Regions from separate parts of the Streptomyces sp. NPDC016845 genome, predicted to be linked through region 2. Evidence: predicted binding sites of a transcription regulator. Region 2 holds the regulator's gene; the other holds the start of a gene.
What was found. The regulator HrcA, encoded in region 2, represses chaperone genes, less so after heat shock. The targets are predictions, from matches to a motif close to TTNGCACTCNGNNNNNCNGAGTGCNAA.
Positions count from the first base shown of each region.

Region 1: groES (co-chaperone GroES) is a predicted target of HrcA. The motif match lies at 7,775-7,801, and genes of this name have one in related genera.

Region 1 covers NZ_JBIRPI010000007.1:18,978-30,368, forward strand. Annotated here, with positions in the region: gene tsaD (tRNA (adenosine(37)-N6)-threonylcarbamoyltransferase complex transferase subunit TsaD) at 1-802, shown strand, start outside; gene ACH4RC_RS19675 (hypothetical protein) at 799-1,047, shown strand; gene ACH4RC_RS19680 (LCP family protein) at 1,133-2,176, shown strand; gene ACH4RC_RS19685 (class I SAM-dependent methyltransferase) at 2,199-2,783, opposite strand; gene ACH4RC_RS19690 (YciI family protein) at 2,891-3,247, shown strand; gene ACH4RC_RS19695 (RNA polymerase sigma factor) at 3,395-4,603, shown strand; gene ACH4RC_RS19700 (class I SAM-dependent methyltransferase) at 4,666-5,895, opposite strand; gene ACH4RC_RS19705 (polysaccharide deacetylase family protein) at 6,089-6,943, shown strand; gene ACH4RC_RS19710 (polysaccharide deacetylase family protein) at 6,940-7,638, shown strand; gene groES (co-chaperone GroES) at 7,946-8,254, shown strand; gene groL (chaperonin GroEL) at 8,375-10,000, shown strand; gene ACH4RC_RS19725 (SDR family NAD(P)-dependent oxidoreductase) at 10,220-10,993, opposite strand; gene ACH4RC_RS19730 (MOSC domain-containing protein) at 11,073-11,391, opposite strand, start outside.
Region 2 covers NZ_JBIRPI010000002.1:23,688-35,078, reverse strand. Annotated here, with positions in the region: gene ACH4RC_RS06050 (S41 family peptidase) at 1-638, opposite strand, end outside; gene ACH4RC_RS06045 (hypothetical protein) at 677-1,222, opposite strand; gene ACH4RC_RS06040 (16S rRNA (uracil(1498)-N(3))-methyltransferase) at 1,415-2,161, opposite strand; gene ACH4RC_RS06035 (nitronate monooxygenase) at 2,158-3,258, opposite strand; gene dnaJ (molecular chaperone DnaJ) at 3,493-4,629, opposite strand; gene hrcA (heat-inducible transcriptional repressor HrcA) at 4,630-5,646, opposite strand; gene ACH4RC_RS06020 (MBL fold metallo-hydrolase) at 5,811-6,593, shown strand; gene ACH4RC_RS06015 (DUF3097 domain-containing protein) at 6,628-7,443, shown strand; gene hemW (radical SAM family heme chaperone HemW) at 7,602-8,834, opposite strand; gene ACH4RC_RS06005 (SpoIIE family protein phosphatase) at 8,877-10,832, opposite strand; partial or broken gene ACH4RC_RS06000 (HAMP domain-containing protein) at 10,952-11,391, shown strand, end outside.

The DNA.
Region 1 (11,391 bases), on a different contig from region 2:
CAGCGCCGCGAAGGCGTACGCGTACGCGCTCGGCAAGCCCCTCTACGGCGTCAACCACCTGGCCTCGCACATCTGCGTCGACCAGCTGGAGCACGGCCCCCTGCCCGAGCCGACGATGGCGCTCCTCGTCTCCGGCGGCCACTCCTCGCTCCTGCTCTCCAGCGACATCACCTCCGACGTACGGCCGCTCGGCGCGACCATCGACGACGCGGCGGGCGAGGCGTTCGACAAGATCGCCCGCGTCCTGAACCTCGGCTTCCCCGGCGGCCCCGTCATCGACCGGTACGCCAAGGAAGGCGACCCCGACGCGATCGCCTTCCCGCGCGGACTGACCGGCCCGCGCGACGCCGCGTACGACTTCTCCTTCTCCGGTCTCAAGACGGCCGTGGCCCGCTGGATCGAGGCCAGGCGGGCGGCGGGCGAGGAGGTGCCGGTGCGGGACGTGTCGGCGTCGTTCCAGGAGGCCGTCGTCGACGTGCTGACCCGCAAGGCCGTGCGCGCCTGCAAGGACGAGGGCGTCGACCACCTCATGATCGGCGGCGGGGTCGCCGCCAACTCGCGGCTGCGGGCGCTGGCCCAGGAGCGCTGCGAGCGCGCCGGGATCCGGCTGCGCGTGCCGCGCCCCAAGCTGTGCACGGACAACGGCGCGATGGTCGCGGCGCTCGGCGCGGAGATGGTGGCGAGGAACCGGCAGCCGTCGTCGTGGGACCTGTCGGCGGACTCGTCGCTGCCGGTGACGGAGACGCACGTACCGGGCCATGATCATGTGCACGAGGTCAGCAAGGAGAACCTGTACTCATGACGGTCGCGCTGATGTGGGAGGCGCGGGCCACCGAAGGACGCGGTGCGGAGCTGCTGGCCTGGGTGCAGGCGCAGACGTTCGACCGCGCCCCGGTGCGCCGCGAGACGCTGCGCGCTCCGCAGGACCGGGTTCTCGTCATCACGTGGTGGGACGCGGAGTACGACGCCGAACTGCCCGAACTGCCCGAGCCGGGCGGTGACTTGGTGACGCGGGCCGTCCACAGGTGGCGCTTCGAGGCGGTCTGAGCCGCACTGTTAAATCTGCCTGAGTTTTCCGAAACTGCACGGCAAGTGGTTTACGCCTGTACTAATGCCGACTTATGTTCCGTGCGTGGAAGAGAAGAAACGGTTCCGCGGGCGTGTGGTGAAGACGCGTGCGCTGAAGGCGGTGGCGATCGCCTTCGGCTGCGTCCTCGTACTCGCCGGCGCCGGGGCCGGCTGGGCGTACTGGCACTTCGAGCACAACATACGCAGCGTCGACATCGACAGCGCGCTCGGCGACGACCGCCCGGCCAGGCCGACGCCCAGCGCCGCGCCCTCGGCGTCGCAGGACTCGGAGCCGGTCGACAAGGGCGTCCTCAACTTCCTCGTCCTGGGCTCGGACTCCCGTACCGGTGCGGAGAACAAGGCGCTCGGCGGCGGTGAGGACGGCGGCGCCCGCTCGGACACGGCGATGGTCGTGCACCTGAACGCGGGCCGTACCGAGGCGACCGTCGTCAGCATTCCCCGCGACACCCTCGTCGAACGCCCCTCGTGCCCGACGGAGTCCGGCGGCACGACGGCGGTCGCGTACGACGTCATGTTCAACAGCGCCTACGCGCTCGGCGGCCCGGTCTGCGCGGTGAAGACCGTCGAGCACCTCACCGGCGTCCGCATGGACCACTATCTGGAGATCGACTTCGCGGGGTTCGCGAAGCTCGTCGACGCGCTCGGCGGCGTGGACATCACGACGACCGAGGACATCGACGACGACCTCAGCCACCTCCGCCTCGAGGCGGGTGAGCACCACCTCGACGGCGAGCAGGCCCTCGCCTTCGCCCGCACCCGCCACGGCGTCGGCGACGGCAGCGACCTCGGCCGCATCAAGCTCCAGCAGCAGCTTGTGAAGTCGCTGGTCGGCGAGGTCTCGGCGGACGGCCTCCTGACGGACCCGGCCCGCCTCTACCGCATCGCCGACGCGGCCACCGGCAGCCTCGTCGCCGACACCGGGCTTGACTCCCTCACCGAACTCTCCGACCTGGCCCGCAGCCTGCGCGACCTGCCGGGCGACGCCGTGCGGACCGTCGTCATGCCGGTGGTACCGGCCCCCACGGACGCGAACCGGGTGGTGGCGCGGGAGCCGGAGGCGGCGAAGCTGTGGGAGTCGCTGCGCTGACGTCGGCCCCGACGCCGAAGCGTCACTTCGTGTACGTCAACAGGTAACGCCAGTACAGCAGTTGCCGCACCTCGCTGCCGGGCAGCAGCCGGGCCGCCTCCGCGCGGATCCGCGGCAGCCTCATCTCCGGCTGCCGGACGGGGGCCTTGCGGGAGGGTGTGCGGATGCCCCGGGCGCGTTCGGTGGCGTGGACCGCCGCGCGGGTCAGGGCGTTCGCCGGGGAGGCGACGAGGTCCCGGTAGGTGTGGCCCGCGGAGCAGCCGAGGACGAGGAGGCGGCCGCCCGGGGCGAGGGCGTCGCGGAACCGGGTCAGCGTGGCGAACGGCATGTGGTGCAGGCTGGCCAGGCAGGTGATCACGTCGTAGTGCGCGGGCGGGAGCGGCTCGGTGGAGGCGTCGGCGAGACGGTAGCGCGGGCCACCGCCGGACGCCTCGGCCGCGGCGAGCGTGTCCGGGTCCGGGTCGAGCGCGTCGACCCGGCAGCCCCGGCCGACGAGCCGGCGCGCGAAACGGCCCGTGCCGCAGCCGACGTCGAGCGCGGTTCGGGCGTCGGGCGGCACGTTGCGCAGCAGGAGCCGGTGGTAGTGGTCGTTGTGATCGAAGGGCATACGGGAATTCTTGAAGAATCTCGGCGCTCGTGTCGATCCTGATGCCGGTCGATCGACGCAGGGGTGCAAGCACACCCGCGAGAGCCACGAGAGCACTGGAGACGATCATGCCCCGCTATCTGACGATGGTCCGCGTGGACGAGAACGACGCCCCCGACGGCGGCCCCAGCGAAGAGCTGATGCAGCGCATGGGCGCCCTCATCGAGGAGATGACCAAGGCCGGCGTCCTGCTCGACACGGCGGGTCTGACCCCGACCGCGCAGGGCAAGCGCGTGCACTACGCCAAGGGCGAGATCAGCGTCACGGACGGCCCCTTCACCGAGTCCAAGGAGGTCGTCGGCGGCTACGCGATCATCCAGGCGAAGGACGAGGCCGAGGTCCTTGAGTGGACCAAGCGGTTCCTGCGGGTCCACGGCGAGGAGTGGAACGTCACCTCCGAGATCCGCGAGATAGCGGAGGGCTGAGAGCCTGTCCTCGACAAGAGGCTGACCGGCCGGCGCGGGGCTTTCCCTCCGCCCCGCCCCGGTGTCTGATGGTGGGCTGTGAACGAGCACCGCTCCACGGCCCGCCCGGATACCGCCACCGCCCGCGCCATCGAGACCGTCTTCCGCATGGAGGCCCCGCGCATCATCGCCGCCGTCACGCGCGTCGTGCGTGACGTCGGCATCGCGGAGGAACTCGCGCAGGACGCGCTCGTCGCCGCCCTCGAACAGTGGCCGGAGACCGGCGTGCCCGAGCGGCCGGGCGGCTGGCTCACCGCCGTCGCCCGGCGCCGCGCCGTCGACCTCGTGCGCCGCCGCGAGAACTACGCCCGCAAGCTCGAAGAGGTCGGCAGGGCGACGGAGTTCGCGTACGAGGAGCAGGGCCCCGCCGACCCGGACGACATCGACGACGACCTGCTCCGCCTCACCTTCATGACGTGCCACCCGGTGCTGTCGGCCGAGGCCCGCGTCGCCCTCACCCTGCGCCTGCTCGGCGGCCTGACCACCGCGGAGACGGCCCGCGCGGTGCTCGCCCCCGAGCCGACGGTCGCCCAGCGCGTCGTCCGCGCCAAACGCACCCTCGCCACCCGCAACGTCGCCTTCGAGGTGCCCACTGGCCCCGACCGTGAGGCCCGCCTCGGCTCGGTCCTGGAGGTCATCTACCTCATCTTCAACGAGGGGTACGCGGCCACCGCCGGCGACGACTACCTGCGCCCCGGCCTGTGCGAGGACGCCCTGCGCCTGGCCCGCGTACTCCAGTCGCTGATGCCCAAGGAGCCCGAAGTCCACGCACTGGCCGCCCTGCTGGAGCTCCAGTCGTCCCGCACGGCCACCCGCACGGCCGCCGACGGCTCGCCCGTCCTGCTCAAGGACCAGAACCGGACACGCTGGAACACGCTCCTGATCCGGCGCGGGTTCGCGGCGCTCGGCCGGGCGGACGCGGTGGCGTCGGGACCGCCGGGACCGTACGCGCTGCAGGCCGCGATCGCCGCCTGCCACGCGCAGGCGCACACCTACGAGGAGACCAACTGGGCCCAGATCGCCGCCCTCTACAGCCTCCTCGCCGCCCGCACCCCGTCCCCGGTGGTCCGGCTCAACCAGGCGGTGGCGGTGTCGATGGTGGAGGGCCCGGCCGCGGCCCTGCCCCTCGTGGACGCGCTGGCCGGCGAACCGGCCCTGCGCACCTACCACTTGCTGCCGAGCGTCCGCGCGGACCTGCTCGAACGGATGGGGCGGGTGGCGGAGGCACGGGAGGAGTACGGGCGGGCGGCGGGGCTGGCGCGCAATGAGCGGGAGCGGGAATTCCTCCTGGCCAAGTCCGACCCCGCCCGCGATTGAGCCCCGCACATCCAGCGTCTCCGGCGTTCGGGGAGCGGGGTCCGGGGCAGCGCCCCGCGGCCTCAGCCAAGGGCGACAGGACCCCCGAGAAGCATGGTCGGCGCCCCGGCGACCCGCGTCATGAACACGGTCACCGCCCGCTTCCCGTACGGCTTGGGCATGACTTTGCGCCGCAACTCCTCCGGCTCGACAGCGGACCCCCGCTTCTTCACGGTGAGCACCCCCACCTCCCGCTCCCGCAGCAGCGCCTTCAGCTTCTTCACGTTGAACGGCAGCTGATCCGTGATCTCGTACGCGGCGGCATACGGGGTCGGGCGCGCCTCGTCGCCGGTGATGTACGCGATGGTCTCGTCGATGAGCCCGCCACCCACCTGCTCGGCCACCTCGGCGACGAGATGCGCACGGATGACGGCGCCGTCGGGCTCGTACAGATACCGCCCCACGGACCGCACTCCGGGATCCGGAAGCCCGCGCCCGACGAGCCCCCGCGCCCCGGGCAGCAGCGTGGCCCGCATCCGCCCCGGCTCCGTGCCGAACCACAGCACCGCCTCCTTCACATCACCCCCGTCCGAGATCCACTCGGCGTCGGCCCCGGCCGGGATCGCCTCGTGCGGGATGCCGGGCGCGATCTTCAGCGCGGCGCGCGGGGCGGCGAGCGCGGCGGAGACGGCCCAGGAGAGCGGCGGCGAGTACGCCTCGGGGTCGAAGATCCGCCCGCGCTTGGCGGAACGCCGGGCCGGGTCGACGAAGACGGCGTCGTACGGGGACGTGTCCACCTCCGTCACGTCCGCCTCCCGCACCTCGATGAGGCCGTCGAGACCGAGCGCGGCGGCGTTGGCGCGCGCGACGGCGCAGGTGTGCGGGTCGCGGTCGACGGCGAGCACCGAGATGCCCGCGCGGGCCAGGGCGATCGCGTCGCCGCCGATGCCGCAGCACAGGTCGGCGACGGAGCGGACGCCGAGCGAGCGGAAGGACGCGGCGCGGTGGGCGGCGACCCCGCCGCGGGTGGCCTGCTCGACCCCGTTCGGCGTGAAGTACATGAGGCCCGCGTCCTCGGCCCCGAACTTCGCGACCGCCCGCTGCCGCAGCCGCGCCTGCGCGAGCGCCGCCGAGACGAGCGGGGCCGGGTGGTCGCGGCGCAGCCGGGTGGCGAGGGCGAGCTCCTGCGCCGGATCGTGCTCGCGCAAGGCGTCGAGCAGGGCCTGGCCCTCCGGGGCGAGGAGGGCACGGAAGTCGGCGGCGGCGTCGGCCGAGGCGTTCTCGGAAGCGGGGGATGCACTCACTCGGTCCATTGTGGGCCAGTCGGAGGACCGTACGGACGCGGTGGCGGTGTCGCCCCCTGACCAGGGCTCTGAGCTGCGAGGATTCGGCGCCATGCGACGAGTGTCGGTACGACAAGATGACAGGGCCCCCGCGACCGCCGCCGGGCCGGCGCGCGCGCGACCCGCCCGCCGGGCCGTGGCGCCGACGACGGCGGCGCTGGCCATGGCGGTCCTCGCGACGGCGGCGCTCGCGACGGCCTGCGCGAGCGATCCGGACGACACCGGCGACCCGCCGCCGTCGGCACCGGCCGTCGCCGGCGACGCGGCGCGTCCGGCCCTCGGCCAACAGGCCCGGCGCGCGGCGGCGGCCCGGCGCTGGGGCCTGGCCAGGACCCCCCTCACCGCACCGAAGCCGCCCACGAGGAAACCGGTCATCAGGCCGCGCGCGGGGTTCGAGGTCGACGGCCAGGACCGCCTCGCCCTGCCGCCGGTCTTCACGACCGTGCCGACCACGGACAAGGTCGTCTTCCTCACCATCGACGACGGCGCCGAGAAGGACCCGCGCTTCCTGCGGATGATGAGCGACCTGCAGATCCCGTACTCGGCGTTCCTGACCGACACGGAAGTCAGGAAGAAGAAGCCCGGCTACGCGTACTTCAAGAAGGCCCGCTCGCTGGGTGCGACCCTCAACAATCACACCCTGCACCACCGCTTCCTGCCGGACCTCTCCTACGCGCAGCAGAAGCACGAGATCTGCGGCATGCAGGACAAGCTCGAGGACCACTACGGCAAACGCCCCACCCTCTTCCGCCCCCCGTACGGCGACTACGACCAGGACACCTTGAGAGCCGCCAAGGCCTGCGGCATCGAGCACGCGCCGATCTGGAACGCCGAGGTGTTCGCCGACCGCATCGACCACCGCGAATGGGACCGGTCCCTCCACCCCGGCGACATCGTCCTCACGCACTTCCGGGGCCGCGAGGACTGGGCGGGCACGATGCCCGACATGGCCCGCACGTTCCTGGACCGTGTCACCGCCGAGGGGTACGCGGTGGCGCGCCTCGAGGACTACCTGTGACACCGCGCCGCACCGTCGCCGGCACCCTGGCGGCCGCCCTGCTCCTCACCGGCTGCGCCCAGTCCGTCGACCCGATCGAACGGATGGGGCGCAAGGCGGCGCAACGGGTCCGCCACCATCACCCGGCCCCGGCGGCGGCACCACCGGCCGGTACTGCGCCGACCGTCCCTCCCGTGGTCGACCACATCCCCACCCGCGACAAGGTCGTCTTCCTGACCTACGACCTCGACGGCGACGGCGGAAGGCCCACGGACCCCGCCTTCCTGGCGCTGGTCCGCGACAGCCACCTGCCGCTCACGGTCTTCACCGCCGGGCCGGGCCGCCACGATTCCCTGGGACGGCTGCGCGCCCTGGGCGCCGACCTCGAGAACCGCACCTTCACGCACCCCGCCCTGCCCGGCCTCGGCTACGTGGAACAGCACACGCAGATCTGCGCCCAGCAGAACCACCTCAGGTCCCGCTTCGGCCGGACCCCGCGCCTGCTCCGCCCGCCGTCAGGCGCGTACGACGCGACGACGCTGAGAGCAGCGGCGGCCTGCGGCATCAAGGCAATCGTCCTGTGGACCCCCGACCCGACGACCCTCCACCCGGGGGCCATCATCCGCACAACCCCGAGCAAGAGCCTGACCGGCAGGCTGCTGCGCGAGATCCGGCACCAGGGCTACGAGGTGGCCGCGCTGAGCGACTACCTGTGAAGGCTCACCGCTCAGGGGCGCGGGGAACTGCGCGACAAGCCACGACGACGGCGCACTCGGCAACGAACCGAACCCCACGGCGGGGCTCCCGTCACCGAGCGCAGGCCCACCGAAGACCCGCCGCGTCGCCGGACGATTGGCACTCCGCTTGACCGAGTGCTAATCGCGGTCATAGTCTCAACCCTGGCACTCGCCACTGGAGAGTGCCAACAGCGACGGGCAGGTCCGGCACCCGCGACGACGGATCCACCTGGTCGCCACCTCAGACTCTTAACCCCGTGAGATCTCCGAAGGGGGAGACCGGATCGTGACGACCGCCAGCTCCAAGGTTGCCATCAAGCCGCTCGAGGACCGCATTGTGGTCCAGCCGCTCGACGCCGAGCAGACCACGGCCTCCGGCCTGGTCATTCCGGACACCGCGAAGGAGAAGCCCCAGGAGGGCGTCGTCCTCGCCGTGGGCCCGGGCCGCTTCGAGAACGGCGAGCGCCTGCCGCTCGACGTGAAGTCCGGCGACATCGTGCTGTACAGCAAGTACGGCGGCACCGAGGTCAAGTACAACGGCGAGGAGTACCTCGTCCTCTCGGCGCGCGACGTCCTCGCGATCGTCGAGAAGTAAGCGGCCTGAAAAAGCAGCTTTTGATGTGAAGTGCGCCCCTGGCACCCGCGACCGTAAGAAGCCGGGGTCAGGGGCGTTCTTCGTTCACCCCTAGTTTTTCGAGAGGGCTGAAACGCTCCCATGGCGAAGATCCTGAAGTTTGACGAGGACGCCCGTCGCGCCCTCGAGCGCGGCGTCAACAAGCTTGCCGACACGGTCAAGGTGACGATCGGTCCCAAGGGCCGCAATGTCGTCATCGACAAGAAGTTCGGCGCTCCCACCATCACCAACGACGGTGTGACCATCGCCCGCGAGGTCGAGGTCGAGGACCCGTACGAGAACCTCGGCGCGCAGCTGGTGAAGGAGGTGGCGACCAAGACCAACGACATCGCGGGTGACGGTACGACCACCGCCACCGTGCTCGCCCAGGCCCTGGTCAAGGAGGGTCTGCGCAACGTTGCCGCGGGCGCCTCCCCGGCCGCCCTGAAGAAGGGCATCGACGCCGCGGTCAAGGCCGTGTCCGAGGACCTCCTCGCCACCGCCCGCCCGATCGACGAGAAGTCCGACATCGCGGCCGTCGCCGGTCTGTCCGCCCAGGACAGCCAGGTCGGCGAGCTCATCGCCGAGGCGATGGACAAGGTCGGCAAGGACGGTGTCATCACCGTCGAGGAGTCCAACACCTTCGGTCTGGAGCTCGACTTCACCGAGGGCATGGCCTTCGACAAGGGCTACCTGTCCCCGTACTTCGTCACCGACCAGGAGCGTATGGAGGCCGTCCTCGACGACCCGTACATCCTGATCCACCAGGGCAAGATCGGCTCGATCCAGGACCTGCTCCCGCTCCTGGAGAAGGTCATCCAGTCCGGCGGCTCCAAGCCGCTCCTGATCATCGCCGAGGACGTCGAGGGCGAGGCCCTGTCGACCCTGGTCGTGAACAAGATCCGCGGCACGTTCAACGCCGTCGCGGTCAAGGCCCCCGGCTTCGGCGACCGCCGCAAGGCGATGCTCCAGGACATGGCCACCCTCACCGGTGCCACCGTCATCGCCGAGGAGGTCGGCCTCAAGCTCGACCAGGCCGGTCTGGACGTGCTCGGCTCCGCCCGCCGCGTCACCATCACCAAGGACGACACCACGATCGTCGACGGTGGCGGCAACAAGGCCGACGTCGAGGGCCGCGTCAACCAGATCAAGGCCGAGATCGAGAACACGGACTCCGACTGGGACCGCGAGAAGCTCCAGGAGCGCCTCGCGAAGCTCGCCGGCGGCGTCTGCGTCATCAAGGTCGGTGCCGCGACCGAGGTCGAGCTCAAGGAGAAGAAGCACCGTCTGGAGGACGCCATCTCCGCGACCCGCGCCGCGGTCGAGGAGGGCATCGTCTCCGGTGGTGGCTCCGCGCTCGTCCACGCCGTGAAGGTCCTCGAGGGCTCCCTCGGCAAGGAGGGCGACGAGGCCACCGGTGTCGCCGTCGTCCGCCGCGCCGCCGTCGAGCCGCTGCGCTGGATCGCCGAGAACGCGGGCCTCGAGGGCTACGTCATCGTCTCCAAGGTCGCCGAGCTCGAGAAGGGCTTCGGCTACAACGCCGCGACCGGCGAGTACGGCGACCTGGTCAAGGCCGGCGTCATCGACCCGGTCAAGGTCACGCGCTCCGCCCTGGAGAACGCCGCGTCCATCGCCTCCCTGCTCCTGACGACCGAGACCCTGGTCGTCGAGAAGCCGGCGGAGGAGGAGCCCGAGGCCGGCGGCCACGGGCACGGCCACTCCCACTGACGCGCTCCGCTTCAGTGACCTGAGGCCCGGCTCCCTGTGTTTCGGGGGTCGGGCCTCCTGGCTTTTCCGGGGCGCGTCTGCCCAGACCTGCTCGTCGCCGGGTGCGGGTGGTGTGTGGCTGGTCGCGCAGTTCCCCGCGCCCCTGGCGGGGCCGGGCCTCAGTGCGTTCAGCTGGCCCCACAGCCCGAGCCCAGGGCCACGCCTTTCCTCTCTACTGGTCTACTGGGGACCGTACTTCCGGCCTGTCCGTGACGTCACCCCGCCCAGCAAGCCCCGCGGGGTCACCTTCACCACGCCCATCAGCGCCTTGTACCTGGGGTCCGGGATCGACAGGGACTTGCCGCGGTTCAGGTCCGTGAGCGCCGCCGTGACCAGCTTGTCGGCGTCGAGCCACATCCACTTCGGGATGTTGTCCGTGCCCATCCCGGCGCGCTCGTGGAACTCCGTACGGACGAAGCCGGGGCAGAGCGCCATCAGCCGGACCCCGGAACCCGCCAGATCCTTGGCCACGCCCTGGGTGAACTGGACGACCCAGGCTTTCGAGGCCCCATACGTGCCGCGAGGCACGAACGCCGCCACCGACGCCACGTTGATCACACCGCCGCGGCCGCGCTCGCGCATCGCGCCGGTCGCCGCCGAGGTGAGCCGAAGGACGGCCTCGCAGTGCACCTTCAGCATCGTCAGCTCGTCGGCCATGGGCACGTCCAGGAAGCTGCCCTTGTTGCCGAAGCCGGCGTTGTTGATCAGCAGGTCGACCGCGGCCTTCGGGTCGGCCAGGCGTCTCTCGACCGTCGCGATGCCGTCGTCCGTGGCGAGGTCGGCCGTGAGGACCTCGGCCTCGATGCCGTGCCGGTCGTGCAGCTCGGTCGCCTGCTCCTGGAGCCGCTTCGTGTCGCGGGCGACGAGCACCAGGTTGTGTCCGTCGGCGGCGAGGCGCCGGGCGAAGGCGGCGCCGATGCCCGCGGTGGATCCCGTGATCAGTGCCGTAGTCATGGAGCAAGGTTAGTGAGGGGCGGGCGGTGGTCGTGATCATCGGGCGGGTCTGCCCCAACCCCTCACCTGCCCGCACCCCTCACGCCGTACGCGCGCCGTTCTTCTCCGCATACGTCCGCGCCGTCGCCGCCACCTCGCCGTGCAGCGCGTCCCCGGCCGCAAGGACCCGCGGCAGCAGCTCCCGCTCCGTCATCAGCGCGCGGAACTCGAAGGAGACGGTCACCTCGTGCGCGGGGCGGTGCACGACCTCGATGGTGTCGCCCGCGCGGATCTCACCCGGCTCTATCACCCGCAGATAGGCGCCCGGCCGCCGCTGCTGCGTGAACCGCTTGACCCAGCCCTTCTCACCCAGGTGACCTTGGAAGGTCTTGCACGGGATACGGCTCGCGCTGACCTCC
Region 2 (11,391 bases):
GCGCCCGTGCCCTCGTGGTCGGAGAGGAAGGCCACGCGCTCGCCGGCCCACATCGGGTGCTCGATGTTCCCGGCGAGGCCGGCGTGGAGCCGGACGAACTCGCCGCCGCCGTCCCGGTCGATCCAGAGCTTGCCCGCGGTGCCGCCCCGGTACCGCTTCCAGTGGGCGGCCTCGCGGCCCATCGGCGCGGAGCCGAGGAGCACCGCGGAGCCGGGCCCGTACGCGACGCCGCCGACGGGCCCGAACGGCAGGGTTTCGGCGGGGCCGCCGTCGAGCGGCACGGCGCGCGCCCAGCTCCTGCGCGCTGTCGCCTGTCCGTGCGCGCTGGTGGCGAGGACCCGCCCGTCGGGCGTCCAGCCGCGTACGCCGGTGGTCCAACTGCCCCAGTAGGTGAGGCGGTCGGCCGCTCCGCCGTCGAGCGGCGCGACGTGCACCTCGGGCGCGCCGTCGCGTCGCGACGTCCAGGCGACGGTCGTGCCGTCCGGGGAGATCCGTGGGTGGCTGACGGGTACGTCGTCGGCGCTGACGCGCCAGGCGCGGCCGCCGTCGAGGGGCGCGGCCCACACGTCGTTCTCGGCGGTGAAGACGACCGTCTCACCGTGCGGGTGCGGGAACCGGAGATAGGCAGGGCTCGTCACCCGGCCCACTCTATTTGCCCGTCATCGCTCTTTGCCGGTCATTTCCCTTCAAAGCACGAGCAGTTGGGGTCGGGGACCCTGACCGTCTGCGTCACCGTCTCGATGACGGTGCGCGTGCCGCCCGGCTGCGTGGAGCGCGGCGCCGGCTGCTGCGGCTGCGGCTTGTTCGACGGCTTCGTGTACGTGTACGTGGGCTGGGAGGTGCTCAACGCCGCGCAGTTTCCCAGGACTTGGAGCCGGAACCACACCTTGTTGTCGACCCGCGCGATCGTCGTGCCGCGCACGCACTTGCCGGGCACGACCCCGTAGATCCACCCCTCGATCCTGATGTCCTTGCCGTCCCGGGTCCGGCCCCGGCAGTCGACCTTCACCTCGTCCGGCGTCGAACCGCCGGACGGGGCGCGGCCGATCCACGCCGCCGTGCAGCTGATCCAGGCGACTTTGCCGTGCGTACGGTTCAGCTCCTGGGTGGCCTGGGAATCGGTGGTCGCGGCGACGGTGACCGTGTCCAGTTCCCCCTCGACCGGCTGGCACGCGACGGCACCGGCGACCACCACGGCCACAGCGCCGCCCGCGGCGAGCACGCGCGGGGCCCGTGACCGAGCCCGTGGCCGTCGCACATGCTGGGCGCGCAACCGTCGCACATGCGGGGCGCGCAACCGTCGCACATCCCAACTGATTCGCCTCAGATCCCCCATGGACGGCAGAATGACACCGGCTCCCCCGCACGGATAGAGCCGTTGCAGCCACTGTCCGGGCCAGGCTCCGGGCGCCTGTCAGCTCCAGCGTCCGGTGCGGCCGAGCAGCAGCGCGACGGCCGCCGTCCCCGCCGTCGACGTCCGCAGCACACTGCGGCCGAGCCGGTACGGGTCTGCTCCCGCCTGCGCGAACACGGCCAGCTCCTCCGGCGACACCCCGCCCTCGGGCCCCACGACCAGCACGATCTCGCCGTCCGCCGGCAGCTCGGCGGCGGCGAGGGCGGTGCTCGGCGTATCCCGGTCCTCGTGCAGGACGACGGCCAGATCCGCGTCCGCGAGCAGCGCCGCGACCTCCTTGGTGGACGCCGCCTCCGCCACCTCGGGGAAGCGGACCCGGCGCGACTGCTTCCCGGCCTCGCGCGCGGTGGCCCGCCATTTACCGAGGGCCTTGGCCCCGCGCTCGCCCCGCCACTGCGTGATGCAGCGCGACGCCGCCCACGGCACGATCGCGTCGACGCCCGTCTCGGTCATCGTCTCCACGGCCAGCTCCCCGCGGTCGCCCTTGGGCAGCGCCTGCACCACGGTGATCCGGGGCCGCTCGACGGGCTCGGACCTGACCGGCCCGGCCTCCACGACGAGGCGGTCCTTGCCCTCGGCCGCGGCGACGACGCCCTCGCTCCACTCCCCGCGCCCGTCCGTGAGGACCAGCGCTTCCCCGGCCCGCAGCCGCTTCACGGAGACGGCGTGCCGCCCCTCCGCGCCGTCGAGTACGTACGTGCGGTCGCCCGGCACAGCGCCGTCGACCACGAACACCGGGGCGGTCACGCGCCACCACCCGGCTGTCCGCCGCGCTGTCCGCCCCGCTGTCCGAGCGTGGCCTCGGCGGCACCGAGTTCGGCGGCGAGGACCTCGACGAGCTGCCCGGCGGGCAGCTCCCGGGCGAGCCGGTGCCCCTGGCCCGCCCACAACGCCATGGCCTGCGGGTCACCCGCCTTGGCGGCTGCCTTGCGCAGCGGTGACGTCATGTGGTGGACCTCCGGGTACGCGGCGGGCGCGTACGGCCCGTGCTCACGCATGAAACGGTTGACGAGTCCGCGCGCGGGCCGCCCGGAGAACGCCCGGGTCAGCTCGGTGCGGGTGAACAGCGGATCGGTCATGGCCTGTTTGTGGAGTGCGGGCGCGCCCGACTCGGGGGTCACGAGGAACGCGGTGCCGAGCTGGGCGAGGTCGGCCCCGGCCGCGAGCACGGCGGCGATCTGGGCGCCGCGCATGATGCCGCCCGCCGCGATGATGGGAAGCTGGACCGCCTCCCGTACCTGCGCGATCAGCGCGAGAAGGCCGATGCCGCTGCCGTCGGCCTCGGGGTTGTCGCGGTGGGTGCCCTGGTGGCCGCCGGCCTCGATGCCCTGGACGCACACGGCGTCGGCGCCCGACCGCTGCGCGGCGAGCGCCTCGTCGACGGTCGTCACGGTGACGGCGGTACGGGTGCCGGCCTTGCGCAGCGCCTCCACGACCTCGCGCGTCGGGCAGCCGAACGTGAAGGTGACCAGCGGCACCGGCTCGTCGAGGAGGACGGCGAGCTTGGCGTCGTAGCCGTCGTCGCGTCCGCTGTCGGGGTCGCCGATCCGCGTCTGGTACCAGCCGGCCTCGCCGGCGAGCTGGTGGCGGTAGACGTCGACCGCCGCCGGGTCCGCGAGGTCGGGCTGCGGCATGAACAGATTGACGCCGAACGGCCGCCCCGTCAGCCCTCGCACCTGCTTGATCTCCTGGTACATCCCGTCCGCCGTCTTGTATCCGGCGGCGAGGAACCCGAGCCCGCCCGCCTCGGACACGGCCGCCGCGAGCGCGGGCGAGGACCCGCCGCCCGCCATGGGGGCCTGCACGATCGGACAGGGGCAGAGATCGGTCAGAGCGGAGGACATGACGGCATGGTGCCACGTACGCGTCGGACGACCGAATCGGCGCCAATGCCGGTCATGTGCCGCCCCGGCCGGGGCGGCACATGAGGTACGTGTGCGGCACGCGTGCCGCACACGCCCGGGCGTCACCGCCCGTTGAAAGCATCCTTCAACCGCGAGAACAAACCCTGCTGGCCCGGCTGACTGTGCCGATCCGGGGGACAACCCCCGGACCCCCGGCCGCACCGCCGGCACCACTCACCGCCCGTTGAAAGCATCCTTCAACCGCGAGAACAAACCCTGCTGACCCGGCTGGAACTGGCCCGTGGGGCGTTCCTCGCCGCGCAGCTTGGCCAGCTCACGGAGCAGGCGCTCCTGCTCGGGCTCCAGCTTCTGCGGCGTCATCACCTCGACGTGCACGATGAGGTCGCCGCGACCGCCGCCCCGCAGGTGCGTGATGCCGCGCCCGTGCAGCGGGACCGACTGGCCGGACTGGGTGCCGGGCCGGATGTCGACGTCCTCCATGCCGTCGAGCGTCTCCAGCGGCACCTTGGTGCCGAGGGCCGCCGCCGTCATGGGGATGGTCACCGTGCAGTGCAGGTCGTCGCCGCGGCGCTGGAAGACCGGGTGCGGCAGCTCGTGGATCTCGACGTACAGGTCACCGGCGGGGCCGCCGCCGGGGCCGACCTCACCCTCGCCCGCGAGCTGGATCCGCGTCCCGTTGTCCACACCCGCCGGGATCTTCACCGTCAGCGTGCGGCGCGAACGGATCCGCCCGTCACCGGCGCACTCCGGGCACGGCGTCGGCACGACGGTGCCGAAGCCCTGGCACTGCGGGCACGGCCTGGAGGTCATGACCTGGCCGAGGAAGGAGCGGGTGACCTGCGAGACCTCACCGCGACCGCGACACATGTCACAGGTCTGCGCGGAGGTCCCGGGCGCGGCGCCCTCACCGCTGCACGTCGTACAGACGACAGCCGTGTCGACCTGTATGTCCTTGGTGGTGCCGAAGGCGGCCTCGTCCAGCTCGACCTCGAGCCGGATCATGGCGTCCTGTCCCCGGCGCGTGCGCGAGCGGGGCCCGCGCTGCGACGCGGTCCCGAAGAACGCGTCCATGATGTCCGAGAAGTTCCCGAACCCGCCGGCGCCGAAGCCACCGGCACCGCCGCCGCCCGACTGGGACAGCGGGTCGCCGCCGAGGTCGTAGACCTGCTTCTTCTGCGGGTCCGACAACACCTCGTAGGCGGCGTTGATCTCCTTGAACCGCTCCTGTGTCTTCGGGTCCGGATTCACGTCCGGGTGAAGCTCACGGGCGAGCCTTCGGAAGGCCTTCTTGATCTCGTCCTGGGAAGCGTCTCGGCGCACGCCGAGTACGGCGTAGTAGTCCGTGGCCACTTACGACTCCGCCAGGATCTGTCCGACGTAACGTGCCACTGCGCGTACTGCTCCCATCGTTCCCGGGTAATCCATGCGGGTCGGTCCGACCACGCCGAGCTTGGCTACTGCCTCGCCGCCCGAACCGTAGCCGACCGACACGACGGACGTGGAGTTGAGTCCCTCGTGGGCGTTCTCGTGGCCGATGCGTACCGCCATGCCCGAATCGCCCACCTCACCAAGCAACTTGAGGAGCACGACCTGCTCCTCAAGGGCTTCCAGAACCGGCCGGATGGTGAGGGGAAAGTCATGCCCGAAGCGGGTGAGGTTGGCGGTGCCGCCGATCATCAGCCGCTCCTCGGTCTCCTCGACGAGCGTCTCCAGGAGAGTGGAGAGCACCGTCGTGACCGTGGAGCGGTCCTCCGCCTCGAAGGCTTCGGGCAGGTCCTGCACCAACTGCGGCACATCGGCGAACCTGCGGCCCGCGACACGGCTGTTCAGCCGCGCACGCAGATCCGCCAGGGACGATTCGCCGAACGGCGCCGGGCAGTCGATCATCCGCTGCTCCACGCGCCCGGTGTCCGTGATCAGTACGAGCATCAGACGGGCGGGCGCGAGCGCGAGCAGCTCGACATGGCGCACGGTGGACCGGGTCAGGGACGGGTACTGGACGACCGCGACCTGCCGCGTCAGCTGCGCGAGCAGCCGCACGGTCCGGCCGACGACGTCGTCGAGGTCGACGGCGCCCTCCAGGAAGTTCTGGATGGCGCGCCGCTCCGGCGCCGTCATCGGTTTCACCGCGGTGAGCTTGTCGACGAAGAGGCGGTACCCCTTGTCGGTGGGGATGCGCCCGGCGCTGGTGTGCGGCTGGGCGATGAACCCCTCGTCCTCCAGAGCGGCCATGTCGTTGCGCACCGTCGCCGGTGAGACGCCCAGGCTGTGCCGCTCGGTCAGCGCCTTGGAGCCGACGGGCTCCTCGGTGCCGACGTAGTCCTGGACGATGGCGCGCAGCACTTCGAGCCTGCGTTCACTGAGCATCGGGCGCACACCTCCAGCAACCGTCTCCGAGATCAACACGAGGTCGTCGTGGTGATCGTTGCGATCTTTCCGTTTTGGCACTCACTGCGCGCGAGTGCCAGTCGTCCCCGGCTCAGTGTACGGCCGGTGGGTACGGACCGGGCAAGGCCGCTAGCGTCGACCTCATGAAAAGCACGGCGAGCGGCGACAACGAGGAGAACACGGCGGGCATCGACTGGCGGTCCGCGGGCTGGGAAGAGCTCGCGCCGCGCGTGGGCCGCGTCCGGCTGCCGGGCTGGGACTGCACGACCGGCCTGGTCGTGGGTGACGACGCGGCCCTGCTCATCGACGCCGGATCCACCCTGCGCGAAGGGGCCCGCCTGCGCGCGGACACCCGCCGCCTGCTCGGCACCCGCGCGCGGGTGGCGCACATCGCACTCACGCACCCCCACTTCGACCATGTGCTCGGCACGGCCGCCTTCGCGGGCGTCGAGGTGTACGGGGCCGTGGGCATCGACACCGTCTTCACGCGGGACGGCGCCGACGTCCTGCGCGCCGCTGCCGTACGTCATGGGGTCGACCCCGACGCGGCGGCCGAGGCGGCCGACCTCCTCGTCACCCCGGCCCACCGCATCTGCGGCGAACGCACGCTCGACCTGGGGGGCGGCGTCCAGGTCCTGCTCGCGAACGTCGGCCCCGGCCACACGGCTCACGATCTCGCGGTCCTCGTCCCCGCCGGAACGGGCGACGGCCCCGAGATCGTCTTCTGCGGCGACCTGGTCGAGGAGTCCGGCGAACCCCAGGCGGGCACCGACGCGGCCCCGCGCCTGTGGCCGGAGGCGCTGGACCGGCTCCTCGCCCTCGGCGGCGAGGACGCGCGCTACGTCCCCGGGCACGGATCAGTGGTGAATGCGGAGTTTGTCCGCGAGCAGCGCGCCACATTGGCGGCGCGATTCGGCGTGTCGTAGCCCGTACGGACGGGTTTTGCTTATCGTCGGCCGAATGCGCCAGTACAGCCCTGACTTCACGCCTCCATGGAAGCGGAAGACGTCCGTCCCCGAGGTCCCGGCCGAACCGGACCTGGTCGTGGAGGAGGTCGCCACGGGCTTCTGCGGCGCGGTCGTCCGCGTCGAGAAGACGGCGCAGGGCCCGACGGTGACCCTGGAGGACCGCTTCGGCAAGCACCGCGCGTTCCCGATGGAGCCGCGCGGCTTCCTCCTGGAGGGCAAGGTCGTCACCCTGGTCCGCCCCTCCGCCGGCGGCCCGGCCCGGCCCACCCGCACGGCCTCCGGCTCGGTCGCCGTCCCGGGCGCCCGCGCGCGCGTGGCCCGCGCGGGCCGCATCTACGTCGAGGGCAAGCACGACGCCGAGCTGATCGAACGCGTCTGGGGCGACGACCTGCGCATCGAGGGCGTCGCCGTCGAGTTCCTGGAGGGCGTCGACGACCTCCCCGCGATCGTGGCGGAGTTCGCCCCGGGCCCCGACGCGCGCCTCGGCGTCCTGGTCGACCACCTGGTCCCCGGCACGAAGGAACACCGCATCGCCCAGTCGGTCACCAGCCCTCACGCCCTGGTCGTCGGCCACCCCTACATCGACATCTGGGAGGCCGTGAAGCCCTCCTCCGTAGGCATCGACGCCTGGCCCCGCGTCCCCCACGGCCAGGACTGGAAGACGGGCGTCTGCCGAGCGCTGAGCTGGCGCGTGGCCAACACGGGCGAGGCGTGGCAGCACATCTTGTCGCGGGTCCACACGTACAGGGACCTGGAGCCGGCGCTACTGGGCCGCGTCGAGGAACTGATCGACTTCGTGACGGCCTGACCGCCGGCCCGTCCGGGCCCGCTCGGCCACCGCCTCCGCCGCCCGCCCCGCGCCGTCCTGGGCAGTCCGCCGCCCGGGGCGGCACGGGTGGGCAAGGCGGCACCCCAGCGCCGGGCAAGCGCTGAAGAGGGCGTCAGCGGCAGCCCGGCGAGGGCGGGTCAGTCGACCAGATCCCGCACGACCCCGTCGGCCAGCAACCGCCCCCGCAACGTCAGAACGGCCCGTCCCGCGTCGAACGGCCCGGCCTCCAGCAACCCGTCCCGCACAGCCTTGCGCGCGGCACCCAGCCCGGCAGGCTTCAGCAACGACACAGGGCACCCGTCCCGAAGCCGGAGCTCGAGCAGGATCCGCTCGACCCGCCGGTCCTCATCCCCCAGAACCTCCCGCCCCGCCCCGGGCGACCGCCCCGCGGCCAGCGCACCCGCGTACGCCCCGGGATGCTTCACGTTCCACCACCGCACCCCGCCCACGTGCGAGTGCGCCCCGGGCCCGGCCCCCCACCAGTCGGCCCCGCGCCAGTACAGCTCGTTGTGCAGACACCGCCCCGCCTCCGACGTGGCCCAGTTCGACACCTCGTACCACTCGAACCCGGCGGAGCCCATCGCCTCGTCGGCCATGAGATACCGGTCCGCATGCACGTCGTCGTCGGTCATGGGCACCTCGCCGCGCCGGATGCGCCGGGCGAGCTGCGTGCCCTCCTCGACGATGAGCGCGTACGCGGAGATGTGGTCGGGCCCGGCGCCGAGCGCGGCGTCGAGGGTGGCCCGCCAGTCGTCGTCGCTCTCGCCCGGGGTGCCGTAGATGAGGTCGAGGTTGACGTGCTCGAACCCGGCCGCCCGCGCCTCCACGACGCACGCCTCGGGCCGCCCGGGCGTATGCGTACGGTCGAGGATCTTCAACACGTGCTGCCGGGCGCTCTGCATGCCGAAGGAGACCCGGTTGAAGCCCCCGGCGCGCAGTGCGGCGAGGTAGGCGGGGTCGACGGACTCCGGGTTCGCCTCCGTCGTCACCTCCGCGTCGTCGGCGAGCCCGAACTCGTCACGGATCGCGCCCAGCATCCGTACGAGGTCGGCGGCGGGCAGCAGCGTGGGCGTGCCGCCGCCGACGAAGACGGTCCGCACGGGGCGCGGGTCGTCGCCGAGCACCTTCCGGGCGAGCCGGACCTCCTCGATCAGGGTCTCGGCGTAGTTGTCGCGGGAGGCGAGCACGCCGCCGGTGCCACGCAGCTCGGTCGCGGTGTAGGTGTTGAAGTCGCAGTAGCCGCAGCGGGTGGCGCAGTACGGGACGTGCAGGTAGAAGCCGAGGGGCCGATCGGCGGCGCCGGCGAGGGCGGAGGCGGGCAGCGCCCCGTCGTCGGGCACGGGCTCACCATCGGGAAGAGCGGAAGGCATACCCCCATTGTCCAGCAGCCCGCCGCAAGCCGGACGCCACGCTCACATCGCCTGAAGGACAAGCAGCGCGAGGCCGTCGTCCGGCGGCGCGTCCGCGTACGCGTGCACCAGGCGCCGGATGTGTTCGGCGAGCAGCTGGGCGGTGAGCCCGGCGCAGCCGGAGAGGGCCTGGGCGAGCCCGTCGTCGTCGTCGAACTGGCGGTGTCCCGAGCGGCGCTCGGTGACGCCGTCGGTGACGCAGAGCAGGGTGTCGCCGGTGAGCAGGTCGAACGTCTCGCTGGTGTAGTCGGGGTCGTCGACGACGCCGAGCAGCACTTGGGGGACGGCGGCGGTGCAGACCTCGCCGCCGGGCCGCATCAGCAGGGGCAGCGGGTGTCCGGCGGAGGCGAGGGTGCAGGTGACGGCGCGGCCGTCGTCGGACGGGGTGAGTTCGCCGTAGAGGAGGGAGAGGAAGCGGGAGCTGGAACCTTCCGGCGGAATGCCCTGGCCGCCCGCGGCGGCTAGGGCGCGGGCGGCGGCGTCGGCGGCCTCGGTCGCGTCGTCGAGCAGCAGCCGGTTGAGCCGGTCCAGGACCTGGGCGACGGGGTAGCCCTCGCGGGCGAGGAGCCGCAGCCAGGGCCGGACGAGGCCGATGACGACGGCCGCTTCGGGGCCCTTGCCCTGGATGTCGCCGAGCACGAAGCACCAGCGGCCGTCACCGGCGGGGAAGACGTCGTAGAAGTCGCCGCCGGGGCCGCCCGCCTCCTTGGGCTCGTAGACGAGGGCGCTCTGGACGCCGGGGATCTCGGCGATGGCGGTCGGCAGCAGGCCGCGCTGGAGGATGCGGCTGATGGTGGCCTGCCGGGTGAAGCGGCGGGCGGCGCTGACGGCGAGGGCGACGCGGCGGGCGAAGTCCTCGACGAGCCCGGTGACCTCGTCGGGGAAGCGGAGCAGGTTGGCGCGGCCGATGACGAGGAGGCCGAGGCTGCGGCCGCCGACCATGAGCCGGTAGGCGAGGGCGGAGCCCGAGTCGTCGGAGCCGGTCCCGCCGCACGACTCGAACGGCCAGGGCACGGGGACGGCGGCGGTGCGGGCGGCGGCGGGCAGCCGCGGGGGCTCCTTCTCCAGGCGTCCGCGCAGTTCGTCGGTGCGGTTCTCCTGGGCGTGCCAGACGCGGGCGAGCCGGGGCGCGGGCAGCGGGTCGCTGTCGCGCGTGTCGTGGTCGGCGGCGCCGGATGCGGAGCGGCCGTCGTCGTCGTAGAACCAGACGGCGCACCAGTCGGCGAGCCGGGGCACGAGGAGCTGGCCGACGAGCGCGGCGACCACGTCCTCGTCGAGCTGTCCGGCGAGCAGGTCGGAGGCCTCGGCGAGGAAGGAGAGCGCGCCGCGGTTGATCCAGTCCCGGTCCTGGGCCGCGCGCCGGGGCATGGGGGCGAGGAGGTCGGCGGCGCGCAGGCCGCGCTCGAGGGCGCGTACGGCGTACTGCACGGAGGGCTGGGCCGCGCTCTCGTCGATCTCGGCGGGCAGCCGGGCCCACACCGTCTTGGTGCCGGGCCGGTAGGTGATGCCCCACGCCTCGGCGAGGGTGGCGACGAGGTGGAGGCCGCGGCCGTACTCGGGGGTCTCGGCGGGGCGGGAGGGCTGGTGGCCGCGGACGGCGCGGGCCGGGTGGTGGTCGGTGACCTCGACGACGAGCCCGGCGGGGGTGCCGTCGGGGGCGGCCTCGTCCAGGCGGCACAGCAGGTCGACGCTGGTTCCGGCGTGGACCACGGCGTTGGTGACGAGCTCGCTGACGACGACCACGGCGTCGTCGGTCAGCCGGTCGCCGAGGTGGGCGGCGCCGGGGAGGTCCCGCTCGGTCCAGTCGGTGAACGCCGCGCGGACGAAGCGGCGGGCGGCCGCGGGCGTGAGTGGGTTCCCCGGCAGCGAGGTACGGACCATGACCGGTCCGACGAGCGGTTGGTCCGCTACGTCCCCGCCGTCGAGGGCGGTGTCCCGCTGGATAGGAATGGGCCCCACGTTCGGCTCCTGAGCAGTTCGGGCAAAGACGCCTCAGGCGACACGAACAGAGTGACAGACTGACCACGCCCATAAGCACCGAGTTACCGAAGTGGGCCGCCATGAGTGAGAACAGTGCTATGCGTGTGCATCAAAGCGGATCCGGGAGCGACAGCACCGACGCCATCCGCCCGCCCGACCTCCGGCCGCTCCTCGCCGCTCTGTCGGCCGCCCGCGACGGGAACTTCACCCGCCTTCCCGCGGGCGGGGAGGGCATGGTCGGCGAGCTGGGCGCCGTCTTCAACCAGCTCATAGACCGCAGTGTGCATTACAACGCGGAGCTGACTCGGGTGCGCCGCGAGATCGTCCGGCACGGCCGGCTCGACGAGCGCCTGGAGGCGAGCCCGGGGCAGGGCGCGTGGGCGACGCGCATCGCCGACGTCAACACCATCATCGGTGCCCTGGTCGCGCCCACCGCCAATGCCACCCGGGTCCTCGACGCGGTGGCGGGCGGCGATCTGACGCAGCGTGTCGACCTGCACGACGGGAACCGTCAACTCCGGGGCGATCTGCGGCGGTT